Regions from separate parts of the Shewanella frigidimarina NCIMB 400 genome, predicted to be linked through region 1. Evidence: predicted binding sites of a transcription regulator. Region 1 holds the regulator's gene; each other region holds the start of a gene.

Region 1 (4,203 bases):
TTATTTGAAATGGTCACTTGGCGTTCAAGTTTGATCATTGACGCGATCCTATGCTCACTTAGTTATTAGTATCACTGATATTTAACTCTCTGTGGCGAGCATTAACCGTGTGTTTACTACCTTGTCTAAACCGTTTAGCTAATTGATCTGCAATATATACCGAACGGTGCTGACCACCAGTACAACCAATCGCGATGGTAAGGTAACTGCGATTATTACGTTCTAGATGTGGCATCCAAGTTTCAAATAGATTTTCAATTTGCCAAATAAACTTATTCACTAATGGCTGACGCCCTAAAAACTCTTGTACGGGTTCGTCTAAACCCGTAAATGGACGCAGCTCAATTTCCCAGTGCGGGTTAGGTAAAAAGCGTACATCAAACATAAAGTCAGCTTCTGTCGGCATTCCGTGTTTAAAACCAAAAGATTCAAAGTTAATCACTAACTCTTTATCAACACTGCCTAATAATATTTGCCTAACTTGGTCGCTTAATTCGTAGATATTTAGTGCAGAAGTGTCGATGTAGTGATCAACAATTTTTGCGATCGGTTCGAGTAAACGGCCTTCTAATTTGATCGCTTCTTGTAGTGAAATATGATTTTTAGATAATGGGTGTAATCGACGTGTTTCGCTGTAACGTTTAAGCAATACTTTGTCATTGGAATTTAAAAAGAAGCTGATAATTTCAGTGTCATTCTCAAGTAGTGCCAATTGGTCTTGAAGCACTTTACCTTGTTCTGCAATGTTACGAACATCAACACTAATCGCAACCAAATCATTGCTACCCTTAAGCTGGGCTAATAATGTGCCAATAAGTGGTAAAGGCAAATTATCAACACAATAATATCCTAGGTCTTCTAATACTCTCAGGGCAACGGATTTTCCTGAGCCCGAACGTCCCGATACTATGACAAGTTTCATGCAGTAATAACCTGATAAAGTTCTGTTGCGTCGTGAGTTTTGCGAAGCTGTTTCAATATTTGCTTATCGCTTAACTTTTGGGCCATGCTTGATAACGTGCCTAAATGTTGTTGGCACTGGTCGGCAGGTACTAACAAAGCAAATAAAAGATCCACGGGCTGTTTATCGATTGCATCAAAGGCAATGGCTTCTTCACATTTAATAAATATCGCGATAGGGTGATCGATGGTCGTTAATCGACCATGAGGTATCGCAATGCCATTTCCTATACCTGTGCTACCCATTTTCTCTCTCGCTAACAGGCTTTCAAAAACCTCTTGCGAAGACAGGGTTGGGTACTGGGCAGCGACTAAATTGCTGATGAGTTCCAGTACTTTTTTCTTACTGCCCGGTGTGGCACAGGTAGTGCATTCCGGCTGCAGAATGGTACAAAGTTCCATCGTTAGTGTTTTGTATTCTTCTCTTTGTGTTTAATTACCTGACGGTCGAGTTTATCGATCAGGGCGTCTATTGCAGCATACATATCAGTATTTTCTGACATTGCGAAAATCTCTGCGCCATTAACGTTGATTTTAGCTTCTGCTTTTTGTTGTAATTTTTCTACATTGAGCACAACGTGTACATTATGGATCTGATCGAAGTGCCGTTCAAGCTTTGAAAATTTACCTTGGACGTATTCACGTAAAGATTCTGTGATTTCGACATGATGTCCAGTCAGACTTATTTGCATAAAAAATCCTCCATTGCCTAGTAGGTTATAAACTCTTACGTTGGTTTGAGGGCGGGATCATCATTGCTTCACGGTATTTTGCAATCGTACGACGCGCAACGTTTATGCCCTGTTCTGCCAGAAGCTGAGCCATTTTACTGTCGCTCAGTGGTTTTTTCTGGTTTTCTGCGGCAACCAGCTTTTTGATAAAAGCACGAATGGCTGTAGATGAGCATTCCCCGCCATCGTCAGTACTGACATGGCTAGAGAAGAAGTATTTTAGTTCAAACAACCCTCGTGGGGTGTGCATATATTTTTGTGTGGTGACTCGTGAAATGGTCGATTCGTGCATCTCTACTGCTTCCGCAATATCATTGAGCACCATAGGCTTCATGGCTTCTTCGCCATATTCAAAAAAGCCTTGCTGAAATTGTACAATGCAATTTGCCACTTTAAGTAAAGTATCGTTGCGACTTTCAATACTTTTAATAAACCATTTAGCCTCTTGCAGATGGCCTCGAATAAATTGACTATCCGACGGGTTTTTACTGCCTCTAGCCATGGCCGCGTATTGCTGATTAACACCAATTTTAGGCATGTTGTCTGGGTTTAACTCTACAACCCAGCGACCATTTTTCTTTAATACAGTGACATCGGGAATAACGTATTCATCATCCATTGGGGTAATTAATAAACCAGGACGAGGATTGAGTGTCTGAATTAGAGTGATTGCGTCACGTAATTCATTTTCTTTTAGTTTTGTTTTACGCATCAATAATCTGAAATCACGGCCAGCAATTAAATCTAAATAGCCTTTAATTAACAAACGAGCATTATCGATATGTGGTGTGTCGTTAGAGAATTGTGCTAATTGAATAAATAGACATTCACTTAAATCACGTGCAGCAACACCAACAGGGTCAAAGTGTTGAACGCGTTTTAATACCGCTTCAACTTCATCAAGTTCCACATTTTCATCACCCATGGCTTCAAGAATATCTTCGGTACTTTGGGTTAAATAACCGCGTTCATCTATGGCATCAATAATGGCGGTGGCAATGGCGAGATCAGTGTCTGAAAATGGGGTAAGATTTTTTTGCCATTCTAAATGTTCGTACAAACCTTCGGTCGTTTCACCTTGAAAGGGCATGTCGTCATCGCGCATGCTCGCACTGCCTGAACCTGACATTGGTGAGGCTGTGTACACTTCGTCCCATGTGGTATCCATGGCTAAATCATCCATGGTTTCTTTGGTCATGGATTCTGCAATGTCGACAGTGGAAGTATCTTTTTCGACATTAACAATGCTGTTGTCACTAAAGTCGGTATCCGCTTGGTCGCGATTTTCCTTTAAGGAGTCTTTTGCTTCAGAAAACTCATCTTCTATTTCAAGCAATGGATTTGAATCTAATGCTTGTTGGATTTCCTGCTGTAGCTCCAATGACGATAATTGCAGTAAGCGAATGGCTTGCTGCAATTGTGGGGTCATGGTTAAGTGTTGACCCATTTTAAGTTGGAGTGACGCTTTCATTTACCGCTTATCCCTAGATGATTTTCAATAAAAATGACAATCTCGAAACTGTAATGGATTGCCATATACATCAATGACATTTAACGTTGTTTAGGTATCGTTCAATGAAATGAGTTAGCTAGACTAAAGGCCAGTAAAGTAACTATAGCTTGAATTGTTCACCTAAGTACACAGCACGAACTTGTTGATTACTTAATATCTCATCAGGTGTGCCTTCGGCGATTAAATTACCCTGGCTAACGATATAGGCCCGCTCACAAACGTCTAGCGTTTCACGTACGTTATGGTCGGTAATTAATACCCCTAAACCCCGATTTTTAAGTTGTTGGATGATTTTTTTAATGTCGATGACCGAAATAGGATCAACACCAGCAAAAGGCTCATCAAGCAAAATAAATTTTGGATTAGCAGCTAAAGCGCGCGCAATTTCAACTCGACGACGTTCGCCACCCGATAACGACATGCCTTGGCTGTCGCGTATGTGAGTAATGTGGAATTCTTCGAGTAGATGCTCAAGTTGCTCAATACGTTGGTCTGTACTGAGCTCTTTGCGAGTTTGCAGTACGGCCATTATGTTGTCGTAAACGGTAAGCTTGCGGAAAATACTGGCTTCTTGTGGTAAGTAACCTATACCTTTGCGGGCGCGCAAATGCATTGGATCGGCAGTAAGGTCGTCATCGTCAATTAATATCCGACCTTTATCGCTTTTTACTAAGCCGACAACCATATAAAAGGTGGTTGTTTTACCTGCACCATTAGGGCCTAAAAGACCGACAATTTGGCCGGTTTTAACCGTTAAGCTCACATCTTTAACAACCTGACGAGCTTTATAGCTTTTTGCTAGATTTTCAGCGGTTAAGGTAATTTGGGTCATGGTTTGATCTGCTTGTTAACAGGGATTTTAGGGAGCTTTTGCTTTGGCGCCGACTCGTCTTGGAAATTCTCTGGTTGAATGATGGTGATTACCCGATCTTGTCCTGTACCAGTACTTTCGGCAATCAGCTCTTGAGCACTGATGTTGTACTTGATTTTATTACCGGT
Region 2 (4,203 bases), 570 kb from region 1:
GGGCTACTAATGTGCGTTTTAATAAAATCAATAAACGCACTGACTTTGGGAGCTAGATGCTTACGACGAGGATACACAGCTTGTAATGGAAGGTTGTGAGTCAACTGCCAATCAGGTAACAAAGGTACCAATGTCCCTTGAGCGATTTCATCTTCCATTAAGTAACTGGCTAAATATACAATGCCTAAACCACTCACTGCGGCCGATTTCAATGCTGGTGCATTATCGACACGGAAATTGCCTGACACACCAATTTCGCAATAGTCTTCGCCCTTTTTAAATTGCCACATACTGTGCTCATGCCACTCGCCTTGATACACCAAGCAATTGTGCTCAACTAACTGTTCAGGTCGGCTAATGTTACCATGTTGCGCAATATAACCCGGTGAGGCGACTAATAAGAACTGACATTTCATTAACGGTCTTGCCACCATACCCAGCGGCAATTGCTCAGACATGGTTAACAGTAGATCTAAGCCTTCACTGACAACATCGACCTTATGATCAAGTAAGCTAACTTGTAGTTCAAGCTCTGGATGTCTTGCCATAAATGCTGGTAAAGCAGGAATAATATGCATGGTGCCAAATGATTGCGATATCCCAACTTTTAATACACCACGAGTTGCATCATTTAAATTGTGAACACTTGAAACTGCCTGCTCTGCATCACGAAGGAGCTCTTCGCCTTGGAGATACAATAAATTGCCGGCTTCAGTAAGGCTTAAACTGCGGGTTGTTCGCTGAATAAGCTGCACGCCAAGTTTATGTTCAAGATCTGCAACTTGAGTACTTACTTTAGATTTAGAAATGCCAAGACGTCTGGCTGCAGCACTAAAACTTCCTGCACGTGCAACATGAGTAAAAATTGCGATAGGTTCTAACAGTTCTAACATGAAAGTCGCCTTAAGCTGGTTACGACATTAATAAAAATTCCAGATATCTGTTAGCCATTGCTGGTAACTAAACCTTGTTAAGCGTCAATATCAACATTCAGATATTATGATTGATGCTATTAAATGAGCATCAAAACAAACTAATACCGTTAATCAACACCAACAAATGAAGATTCTGAAATATAACCACATCTAAAGTAGAGTGTAATTTTGTAATAATTGTCACGAGTATAACAAAAAAAGCTTCTATGGCTCTATATTTATAATTGACAATTTTTTTATCAGAACAAAGCAACACTAGCTATAGCGGTAAAGCAGCTAGAATTGGCACAAAAAAAAAGCCCCTGTGTCTTCAAAAAGAGCACAGGGGAAGGTCAGGTGTCCGGGAAGACAGGTTGAACAAAATAAATTTACTCTTTTAGTTCGCCTAACTTAGCTAATGTATAAGGTGCAAGTTCTGGTATGTCTTTACGAACTTGGCTTTCTAACACTAATAATCCTTCAAAATTATCACAAATTTTATCAGCTCGTTGTTCAAGGCCTTGTGATTGCGATTCAAGCTGTTGCTCGATGTCTTTACCGACATTATCCATTTTTTGTGAAAAGGTATTCATTTTCTCTTCAAATGAACCACCTTCAGAAGACATAATCTGACTACCTAATGTCATCATTAATGATCCCATTGAGTTGGTGACCATTTGTTCTATCTCTTGCTCAAACTCTTCATTAAATGCATGTTCAATTGAAGACTCTGTTGAACCTAAATAAAACTTATCGCCTTGCTGATACGCCATGGTGTCAATGCGTTTTTGTATCCCCGTCATGAGCTTATCAATTTGGCTACCAGTGGCATCGCCAAATATTGGAGTTAATGCCATATTAACCGCCTGAGATGCCATTACTACAACATCACCGACCAAATCAATTACCTCTGGAACCTGACGAGATAGTTCATCAGAATATTGAGTGAGCAATGTTTGTTGCTTAGCGTTTAAGGTAACCTTTTTACCGTCTACATACAGTTGATCCAGTTCAACGCGATATTTCTCGGATCCATTATCACTAATCTGCAATTTTTTTGGTTCAACGGTAACGTCATAGTTTAATGTCACATTGCACTTTTCATCATTAATTGACATTTTTGCCATAGCTGGAGTCAACGCCCCTGCAGTGAATAACATGCTGGTTAACGCTACACCACAAATCAACTTCTGTTTGGTCATGATAAAAATCCTTTTGCTATACGAATATCAATAATAAGGTCGAATATGAGTGTTATAAAGCACAAGCTATGCCAACAAAGTTAACTCGATGATTTTTAATAGATAAAACAAATATAGAGTTAATGAGTTAACTGATGGATGGGTGATAGCGGAAGTGTATTCGTAAAATAAACCAAAAAGTAGTCTATTTTACGAATCTCAATAATAATTAATTTAGAGGGGTTAAATCAAAAAATGGAACGGCCTAACTTTTGGCTTAACTGTTCTAACATAGCCGTACCGGCCAAGGAGTTTCCATTGATATCCAATTCAGGAGACCATACACAAATAGACATATCACCAGGGATTACGGCAATAATGCCTCCACCCACGCCACTTTTACCTGGCATTCCCACTCGATAAGCAAACTCTCCTGCGCCATCGTATAATCCAGATGTCGCGAGTAAAGCATTGAGTTGCCTAGTTTGCACTGGGGACACTAAACTGTCGCCATCAAGCGTTTTACCGCGGTTAGCCAAATAGAACATCGCACGGGATAAATCAGCGCAATTCATTCTTAATGCACAGTAATGAAAATAGCTTTTAAGCACGGTATTGACGTCGCCCTCAAAATTACCAAATGACTTCATTAAATAGGCAATAGATGCATTACGAGCACTGAACTGGAACTCAGAATCCGCCACGACTTTATCGTAAGATAATGTCGCGTTTTGACTCAATTGACGTACCACTTCGAGCATTCGATGTTTAGGCGCCCCTAAACGAGCTTGCAACAAGTCGGCAATAACAAGTGCACCTGCATTAATAAAAGGGTTTCGAGGTTTTCCACGCTCTAATTCGACCTGTACCAGCGAGTTAAATGAATGTCCTGAGGGTTCTTTACCCACACGACTCCAAATTTCATCTTCGGTATATAAATTAAGTGCCAGAGTAAGGCTAAAGACTTTTGAAATACTTTGAATTGAAAACGGTTCGAGGTAATCACCCGCACCAATTGTTTGACCATCAACGGTGGTAACTGCAATCCCTATTTTGTTAGGGTCAACGCAGGCAAGAGCAGGAATATATCCTGCAACCTTGCCTTTACCCAATAGCGATCTTACTTTATCGACAGCTTCTTGAAGTAATAATTGCTCAGGCAATTTAGCTTAACCCCACCAGATATCGTACAAATCACTGACTTCGAGGTTAGATACAGGCTTGTCTTTCCAGAATGCATTCACTGCAGCGGTATCTTCATCAGTACATTTACCGATAGCTTGGGTAGCAATAATACCTTCCCATTGCTTGTGTCCACCACCGTGGAAACCTAATTGACGAGGTTCAATGACTTCAACAAGAAATTGATCAACTAAGTTATCAATATCTGCCTCAGAAACAGACTCATCAAAAGTCCAGTTGATTTCAAAGCCTAATTCTTGAAACTCATCAACTCGTAATTTTTTACGTAAACGACGACTACGATTTTGCGCCATGGTGTATTCTCCGATTGCTGAAAGTGTAGTTGTGATTAAGCAGTACGCTCAAACATGATATCCCATACGCCGTGACCGAGTCTGTGGCCTCTTGCCTCAAACTTGGTAAGTGGACGATGCTCTGGACGTTCGACAACTGTACCAGTTGTTGATTGATTTTTATAACCTTCTGCGGCATTCATTATTTCTAACATATGCTCGCTGTAATTCTCCCAATCGGTTGCCATGTGAAACACACCACCAATTTTAAGCTTACGGCGGATAAGTTGTACAAACTCGGCTTGCACAATCCGGCGCTTATGATGACGTTTTTTATGCCATGGATCAGGGAAAAACAATTGAACGCGCTCAAGTGAACCATCAACAATGCTGTGCTCTAGCACTTCCATTGCATCGTGATGATATACACGTAAGTTAGTCACTTCAGCAGCACCGGCCTCAGAAAGACACGTACCAATGCCTGGCTTATGCACTTCTATGCCAATAAAGTTTTGTTCTGGGGCAGCTTTTGCCATTTGCACTAATGATGCACCCATACCAAAACCGATTTCTAATACGGTATCAGCATCGCGACCAAACACTTGAGTTAACTCCAACGCTTGTGGAGTATAA
Region 3 (4,203 bases), 2.1 Mb from region 1:
AGAAATAAGCCAACATCATTAACGATTTAAAGGCTTTACTTGGTGGATTATCTTTGACCCCTGCTCCCGCTTTACCACCAACAAAAGGATGTGGCATCCATAACCATGCAGGGATCGAGAATATTGCTGCCATCACGGCTAACGCTAGCCACTGTTGCTGCCAGTCGGCTGACATGGTCAGCATGGCTTCTATTAGTATCGAGGTAACAATGATGCTCAAGCCCGCACCAGAGAAGTGAATGCCCAATTCTGCACGGTGATTATGGTTAACTAGCCATTTTAATATCAAGCCAGAGGCAATAATAAAGCCTCCTGAAGCGCAGATTCCGGCAATAAAGCGTAATACCGCCCAAGTCACCATATCAGTGGTCATTACCATTGCAGCTGAAGTGACGACACTCAATATAAGGTACAACCGGTGTAAGTTATATTTGTAGTTAAGGTTGTGCATGCTAGCGGCAAGTAACACCCCACACATGTAACCCATAAAATTAGTACTAGCTAACCAACCTCCACCAGATTCAGTTAGGCCTGCACCGTCCTGCATTATCGGTAATAACAAGCTATAGGAAAATCTAGCCACCCCAACCGTGACAATTAAACTACAGATACCAGCAAAATAGACGCGGACTTTTGTTAGCTCTAGTAACATCAAAATCACTTTTTAAGTGAAACCATTAACAAACAATACGTCAATCTGCTAATCTTAAAAATTGAATTATTTAGAACAAAAACTTCTTATTAAGAGAACCATATGGAAATATTAATGCTAAAAACGTTTAAAGCCGTTGTTGATGAAGACGGCATTAAAGGTGCTGCTGATAAGTTGCATACGGTTCAGTCCAACATCACCAGCCGGATTAAAAAACTCGAGAAAGAACTGGATACTAAGCTATTTACTATCATTGGCCGAAAATTACAGTTAACGCCTAGTGGACAACAGCTTTGCGAGTATGCAGATCAGATTTTACAATTAGAATACCAAGCAACCTCTGCCATTTTGCGCAATAAAGGAACTTACGAATTACGAGTTGGTATGCCAGAAACATTTGCAGCGGTTCATATGCCTATGGCACTCAAAAAACTCAAGTTGAATCACGCTGAAATTAGAACGAAAATTCATACTGACACCAGCGAAAGACTGGTATTTTCGGTGTTGAACAATAAGGTTGACTGCGCTGCGATAGGTAATGCGCCTAAACATGAAAACCTTATTATTATCCCGATTGTGAAAGAAGAACTGATTATGGTGACTCCACGAGACAGTGAACATGATCCGGTCTTGTTTGTACGCGATGAAGGCTGTGGCTATAGAAAACACGCCCTTATTTGGCAACAAAAGGCTGGCCGAGGTAATGATGAGCTCATGGTAATGAGCAGTGCTGATGGTGTTTTAGGCTGTATCGCGGCGGGTTTAGGTTACACCATTATTGGTAAAAATATGGTGGCGGGCAGTCGGTATGAAAAGTCTCTGGTTATGACGCCAGTGAGCCATGGTCCAAAACATGTTCAACTATCAATTGTCTATCGTAAAGATAGTCCATTAGAGTCAGGTATATTGACCCTAGCAAAGCTATTAACCAAGTAATTCATTCTGACTATCTAAGTTATTAATATCGGCTTATTAATAACCGTTACGGCTATGGCTCTGTCATATCAATCAGCTAACTATTTATAAAGTACAACAATCAACCAGATGACCATTTATTCTGACAATCACTCCGATAGAGTCACACCAGCAAAGTCATAATGACACCCGATAGTCATAAAGACATAGCTATCAATTGTTATAATGACACCCAACATTTTACAGGCTATCATATTTTCCATATTAATCAGCCACTTAACTAGTTGGCACGCCACCTGCAATAACGAAGTTAACTTTTGAAACTTTATCTTTGAACTTTAACTTCTCATTTATTACAGGTGTACAGATGACAATTCACATTAAAAATAACATCGATTGGGTTGGACAGCGTGACTGGGAAATATTGGACTTTCATGGCACTGAATATAAAACCACTAAAGGGACGAGTTATAATAGTTACCTTATCCGTGAACAAAAAAATGTCTTAATCGATACTGTTGACCATCGTTTCAGCCTGCAATTTATTCAAAACCTTGAGATGGAAATTGATCTCGATAAGATTGATTACATCGTCATTAACCATGCAGAAGAAGATCACTCAGGTGCGTTAGCAGCTTTGATGGCTAAAATCCCTAATACGCCAATTTATTGTACCGAAAATGCTATCGACTCCATTACTGGCTTACACCACCATACCGAGTGGAATTTTAATATCGTTAAAACCGGCGATACTCTTGATATTGGTAATGGCAAGCAGTTGGTGTTTATTGAAACCCCAATGTTGCATTGGCCAGACAGTATGATGACCTATTTAACGGGAGATGCTGTGCTATTTAGTAATGATGCGTTCGGTCAGCATTATTGTGATGAGCATTTATTTAATGATGAAGTAGACCAAATTGAATTAATGGATCAGTGTTTACGTTATTACTCCAATATTCTAACCCCGTTTAGCTCACTGGTTACCGCTAAAATTAATGAGGTGCTGAGTTTTAACCTGCCCGTTGACATGATTGCTACTGCCCATGGCGTGGTGTGGCGCGACAACCCTACCCAGATTATTCATCAATATCTGCAATGGGCAGATAATTATCAAGAAGACAGAATCACCATTTTTTACGATTCAATGTCTAATAACACCCGTATGATGGCCGATGCCATTGCCCAAGGGATCCACGACGTTGACCCGGTGGTGTCAGTTAAAGTGTTTAATGTGGCCCGCCATGATAAAAATGACATCTTAGCTAACGTGTTCCGCTCTAAAGGTATTTTGGTGGGTTCATCAACCATGAACAATGTCATGATGCCAAAAGTCGCGGGCATGTTAGAAGAGATCACAGGCTTGCGCTTTAAAGATAAGAAAGCCGGTGCATTTGGAAGTTATGGTTGGAACGGCGGCGCGGTTGACCGTATTCACACCCGTCTTACGGATGCCGGATTTGAAACCATTGTCGGTTTAAAAGCAAAATGGCGACCAGATGGTAAAGCGATGCGCGAATGCCGTGAGCATGGTCGCCAGATAGCCAAAAGCTGGGCATGGCATGATTTAAGTAATGTAAAATCCATTTCACCTGCATCGCTAGCGAAGAGCGCTCAAGCCACTGTAACCACTAAGCCAACGCCAGCAGTTCAAACAACTCAAGCAATCAAACCGACATGTACAACAGCGACAGCAATGAGTGATTCACAAAATATGCTCTGCACTGTGTGTAATTGGGTGTATGAGCCAGTATTGGGTGAGCCTAATCAAGAAGTAGAACCAGGAACACCGTGGAGCGAAGTACCAGACTTTTTCCTTTGCCCAGATTGTGGCCTTGGCAAAGATGTATTTGTCCCTATTGCTGAGAGGAAAGCATCATGAGTGCACCTATCATTATCATTGGTAGCGGCTTTGGCTCATATCAACTTATCAAGACCATTAGACGCACAGATAAGCACTTACCGATAACCGTTTTTACCCTTGATGAAGGCCACGATTACAATAAACCGGATTTGAGCCATGTATTTAGTAACAAGCAAAACAGTGCTGATTTAATCCGTCTGAGTGCACAAGAGTTTGCCAGCGAGAATAATATTACTCTGCATGCTTTTACCAAGGTTGATTGTATTGATAGCGTTCAACAACAAGTGTTTGTTAACGGCGTTGCTTATCCATATGCAAAACTGGTGTTAGCGACGGGAGCAAAAACCTTTGTACCACCTATGCTTGGCAATGCCACTGACAGTGTTATTACCTTAAACAGTTTAAGTGAGTTTGATAGCGCGCAGTTGCAACTACAAAATGCACAGACAGTTCTAGTGATTGGTGCAGGCATTATCGGCACTGAAATAGCGATGGATCTTAATCATAGTGGCAAAATAGTCGTGGTGGTTGAACCAAGCCACGGCGTGATGGCGAGTATGTTGCCAGAGTTAGTCGCCAGTGCTTTACAAAAGAAAATGGTAAATATGGGCGTGGTGTTTGAGTTTGGGCACACGATTAGTTCGCTAAATAAAACTGAATTAGGTATTTGTGCCACACTCAGCTCTGGCCAAACATATACCGTGGATTGTGTTATTTCAGCCGCAGGCTTAAAGGCTAATGTTGGCTTAGCACGTCAATCTGGATGTAAAGT
Region 4 (4,203 bases), 220 kb from region 1:
AGTCGCCGAAGTTGATGGAGAAATTACCGGTTCGTTAATGGTCACCTATGAGTGGAGTGACTGGCGCGCGAGTAATTATTATTGGATCCAGAGTGTGTATATCCGTCCACAGAATCGTCGTCAGGGTATTTATGGCAAGCTTTATCAAGCGGTAAAAGACTTAGCAGCAGAAAACGGTGGCACCGCTAGTTTCCGTTTATATGTTGAGCATGACAATAAAGTTGCCCAAAAAACCTATGAGTCTTTAGGGATGGAGCAAAGCCATTATTTAATGTACGAAGAAAATACTAAGTAATTAATCGTAAGTGACGTAAGTGGTCGTAAATCACGCACAAAAAAGCCGGAAAAATCCGGCTTTTTTGTGTTTATTGACCAAGGAATCTAACGCGTTCAGGGAGGATTTGGCCAATAACTAGCCTGTTCGCAACGCGAGAATTTTACTGATATCCAGTGGCGCAGTAAATTGACTAAACCCTTTGTGCTGCAGATCAATCGCATGAATCGACATTCTGTCTGCCAATTCGTTACCTTCAATACCAATATGGGCGGCGACATGCTGAAGCACTAAATCGTCTTTCATTGCATCGTATAACTCATGTGCTTGCTTGATGATCTCCAGATTGGCGATTTCACCGGTTTTTCGGGTCCAGTTTTTAGCTTTCCAACCATATGCCCACTCACAAACACATTTAATCGAATACTGTGAGTCACTCATAATTTGCACGGTTTCACCGGCATCAAGCACTTTTTTTGCCTTAATGAGTGCCTGATGTAGCGCATTGAGCTCGGCAGTATTATTGGTGCCATTAGGATTAAACAAACCAAACCATAATTCGGCTAACTCGCCTTTGCGGTATATCGCCATCCCTGAACCCGCTTTACCTGGGTTGGGTTCGCAACCTCCGTCGGTGTAAATAACCACATCAAATTGGCTTAACACAGCTTGATTCGCGCTAAGAGTCTTGGTTGATGTTCCAGCCCCTGCAGCCTTTGTCGATGAACGACCAGCCGCTTTAGCTGGCACACTTTTGCCTATGCTGCTTGCAGGAGATTTAGCAAATGCAACTTTGGCTTCTGCTTCTGTAGCAAAGGATTTGTACTTGGCTTGCGGATATTTATCAACTGAACGCTTGGTAACATCCCAGCTGGTAAAAATACCCGTTTCTCGACCGGCCCATACTACGTAAAACTTCTTTGCCATGATTAACTCTTACTTCAACAATGCTAACTTCACTAATAACGTGCCTGCATCATGCCATGATTAAACTTGGCTTTGAAACAAAAAAGCATGTTGCGTGCCGCAGTTGCAGTTAACTTGAACATCTTGACCAAATAAGCTTAAGTTTGATTTACCTGAGCTTAATGTGGCTGAGCATCAGTCTAGGGTTAGTGGGCCATCGATATTTTGATAATCGACACTACCAGACCCAGAATTAACAATGGTCAAACCTTTGGTGTTAGCCACATCAATGCCACCGGAACCATCATTTATCTTAACCAATCCGGAGACTTGATTAACCTTGATTGAACCCGAACCATCTTCAATACTCACATCACCAATAACATGGTTAATGCGAATGGAGCCCGAGCCATCTTGCAACTCAATCGCGCCTTTAGCCTCGCTAATATTAATAGAGCCTGAACCATCAACTAATACCAATTTGCCAATGTGGTTCATCACAATACTGCCAGAGCCATCGATCAACTCAATATCCGCACTAACATCATCTATTTGGATGGGCCCTGAACCGTCTTTAATATTCAATGCGAGCGCCGCTGGTACTTCTACCAATAAATCAATATAAGGTGATTCACCGAAATAGTGATCACTGTGTATTTTTGATAATAAATAGCCCTTATCACCTTTTCGGGTCAAGCTGAGCTTAATTTCGATGTCATCTTGATCCAATGATTGGGTGTAAATATCGGCATGTACGCTAACTTCTTTTAAGCCTTCAACCCCGACAATTGTTAACTTGCCGGCGCCAGTATTGGCGACTAACTCAGTTAATGATCCAGCATCAAGATTTAATTGCTGTTTTACTAAGTTAAGATTTGTATTGTTTTGCTCTGACGATGACGTAAATACAGACTCGGCTTCGCTTTGCGAAGCACCAAATAGGGTGGCACCTAGAATAAGCCCGACCGTGACACTAATGGTTGCGATACGAATAGACATAAGATTAATTCCTTTTATGAGGATAAAAATAAGCTTAGCCCACTAAACAGATGTTATTAATAAAGTTAACTGATGTTTGTATGAGTTAGCGGCAATTAACAATCATTTAGCAGGTTTCATACCAACTAAACAAAATCATTATTTACAACAAGTTACAATTATCAGTACTAAAATTAACTACGTCATCAAACCCCAAATGGTTAAAATCCCTTACAATGTGGTTAACTTCACTACTGTGCCCAACATGGTTAACTCAAACAAATAAGAACATAACCCTATGCCAACTTTTACTGCGATACCACAAACGTTAACTATCATTGTTGGTTCAACCAACCCAGTTAAAATCAATGCTGCAAAACAGGCTATTGGACAATATTTCCCTGATGTTCATATTGATTGTACTGGCATGCATGCACCATCACTGGTGGCAGACCAACCCATGACCGAAGCAGAAACTAAATTGGGTGCCATCAACCGAGCTCAATTTTGCCAAGCCAATGCAAAAGTAGTCGATCAACATGCTGACTTTTATGTGGCAATGGAAGGCGGAGTCGATCAGTTTGATCACAGCCCAGCCACCTTTGCTTACATGGCCATTATCCATAACGGCACATTATCTGTAGGTCGTAGCGCTAACTTGCCGTTGCCACAGTCAATTTTTAACGCTTTACAAGCAGGTGAAGAACTTGGCAAAGTAATGGACCGAGTATTTAACACTCATAATATTAAACAAAAAGGTGGCGCGATTGGCTTGCTCACTCGAGGTTTAGCCACCCGCGAAAGCATTTATACCCAAGCATTAGTGCTGGCAATGGCTCCTTTTATCAATGCGGAATTATTTAATGACTGAAAATCAGCAAGCAAATGCAACCAAAGACAACTTGCAGGCACCCTTGATTAGAACATTACAAGCACATGACGATGCCGCATTAGCAGCGGTTATTCGTGAAGTGTCTGCAGAATATGGGTTAACCCCAGATAAAGGCTTTAGCGTAGCCGATAAAACCCTCGACTGTTTAAGTGAGGTGTATCAAGCTGAAGGTTCACAATACTGGGTGATTGAGTATCAAGGCAAAGTGGTTGGCGGCGCTGGAATTGCGCCATTAGCAAAAAATGACGGCGTATGTGAATTACAAAAAATGTATTTTTCTCGCGCTATACGTGGTCAAGGTATGGCGAAGCCATTAACCCGTCAGTGTATTGAGTTCGCCAAGCAACAAGGCTATCAATCAATGTATTTAGAAACCACGGCAGTGCTAGTTGAAGCACTAGCACTCTATGAAAAACTGGGCTTTAGTCACTGTCAGCATTTAGGCGAAACCGGCCACGATGCCTGTGAAATCGCGATGATAAAAGCGCTGTAGTGTTACAACCTGAGTAAGAGGAGGAGCTTAGCTCTCCTTCTCATCTCGTTCAATGCTTGATTAACTTTTGATTAACTATATCCACATATACTCAGAGGTAACGCGTTGTCATCAACAACCTTGAGCTGCGGATAGGCACTGATAATTTGTTGATAAACATCGGGGTATTTTAACTTTATCAAACCCATTCGACGTAAATGAAACTCATCGATTTTAGGTTGGTAGCGCATTAACAAATCCACTTTTTCAACGGCATCTTCTGGCTTAAATTGCCAAGGTTCAATACTTAATGCGACATGTAAGGGATCGAGCCCTTTACTTAACTGTGGGTCTGTATCATTAATGATAAAGGGAAACTTATCATCAACTAATCGCTTGATAATATCTACATTACCTTTAACTACTGCATAAAAAAGTAAGGTTTTCCCTCTATAATCATGCCCGTGTAAATCATAACTAGACTCTTCTAACCCTGTTAGAAAGTCAACAGAAAACATTCGGTCATTAAAGTCAAAATATTGTATTGGATCAACAAACAACTCACTGTTAAATAAGTCATCGTAAAAATGGCTATCGAATTCTAGTGCCTGACTAAAAACCCAATTTTTATTCGCGTCATTTAATGGTTTAGCCAATATCGAGTCGATAAAATCAATGACT

The links. Region 1 encodes sigma-54, which starts transcription at its own class of promoters, with help from an activator protein. Its sites were predicted from a motif close to GTTGGCACGNNNNTNGNNT; they were not measured.
Region 2: SFRI_RS14830 (YggN family protein) is a predicted target of sigma-54. The motif match lies at 2,174-2,192, and genes of this name have one in related genera.
Region 3: norV (anaerobic nitric oxide reductase flavorubredoxin) is a predicted target of sigma-54. The motif match lies at 1,851-1,869, and genes of this name have one in related genera.
Region 4: SFRI_RS16385 (DUF4097 family beta strand repeat-containing protein) is a predicted target of sigma-54. The motif match lies at 2,287-2,305, and genes of this name have one in related genera.

What each region holds. Positions count from the first base shown of each region.
Region 1 is NC_008345.1:4,021,997-4,026,199, reverse strand. Features, by position in the region: gene SFRI_RS17435 (HPr family phosphocarrier protein) at 1-38, opposite strand, end outside; gene rapZ (RNase adapter RapZ) at 59-922, opposite strand; gene ptsN (PTS IIA-like nitrogen regulatory protein PtsN) at 919-1,362, opposite strand; gene hpf (ribosome hibernation promoting factor) at 1,365-1,652, opposite strand; gene SFRI_RS17415 (RNA polymerase factor sigma-54) at 1,678-3,162, opposite strand; gene lptB (LPS export ABC transporter ATP-binding protein) at 3,305-4,036, opposite strand; gene lptA (lipopolysaccharide transport periplasmic protein LptA) at 4,033-4,203, opposite strand, start outside.
Region 2 is NC_008345.1:3,451,463-3,455,665, forward strand. Features, by position in the region: gene SFRI_RS14825 (LysR family transcriptional regulator) at 1-893, opposite strand, end outside; gene SFRI_RS14830 (YggN family protein) at 1,304-2,116, opposite strand; gene glsB (glutaminase B) at 2,344-3,258, opposite strand; gene SFRI_RS14840 (YggL family protein) at 3,265-3,591, opposite strand; gene trmB (tRNA (guanosine(46)-N7)-methyltransferase TrmB) at 3,627-4,203, opposite strand, start outside.
Region 3 is NC_008345.1:1,886,431-1,890,633, reverse strand. Features, by position in the region: gene SFRI_RS08165 (YbfB/YjiJ family MFS transporter) at 1-652, opposite strand, end outside; gene SFRI_RS08160 (LysR family transcriptional regulator) at 767-1,588, shown strand; gene norV (anaerobic nitric oxide reductase flavorubredoxin) at 1,935-3,449, shown strand; gene norW (NADH:flavorubredoxin reductase NorW) at 3,446-4,203, shown strand, end outside.
Region 4 is NC_008345.1:3,802,178-3,806,380, forward strand. Features, by position in the region: gene SFRI_RS16375 (GNAT family N-acetyltransferase) at 1-295, shown strand, start outside; gene SFRI_RS16380 (ribonuclease H family protein) at 413-1,201, opposite strand; gene SFRI_RS16385 (DUF4097 family beta strand repeat-containing protein) at 1,376-2,179, opposite strand; gene yjjX (inosine/xanthosine triphosphatase) at 2,457-3,029, shown strand; gene SFRI_RS16400 (GNAT family N-acetyltransferase) at 3,022-3,543, shown strand; gene SFRI_RS16405 (ankyrin repeat domain-containing protein) at 3,615-4,203, opposite strand, start outside.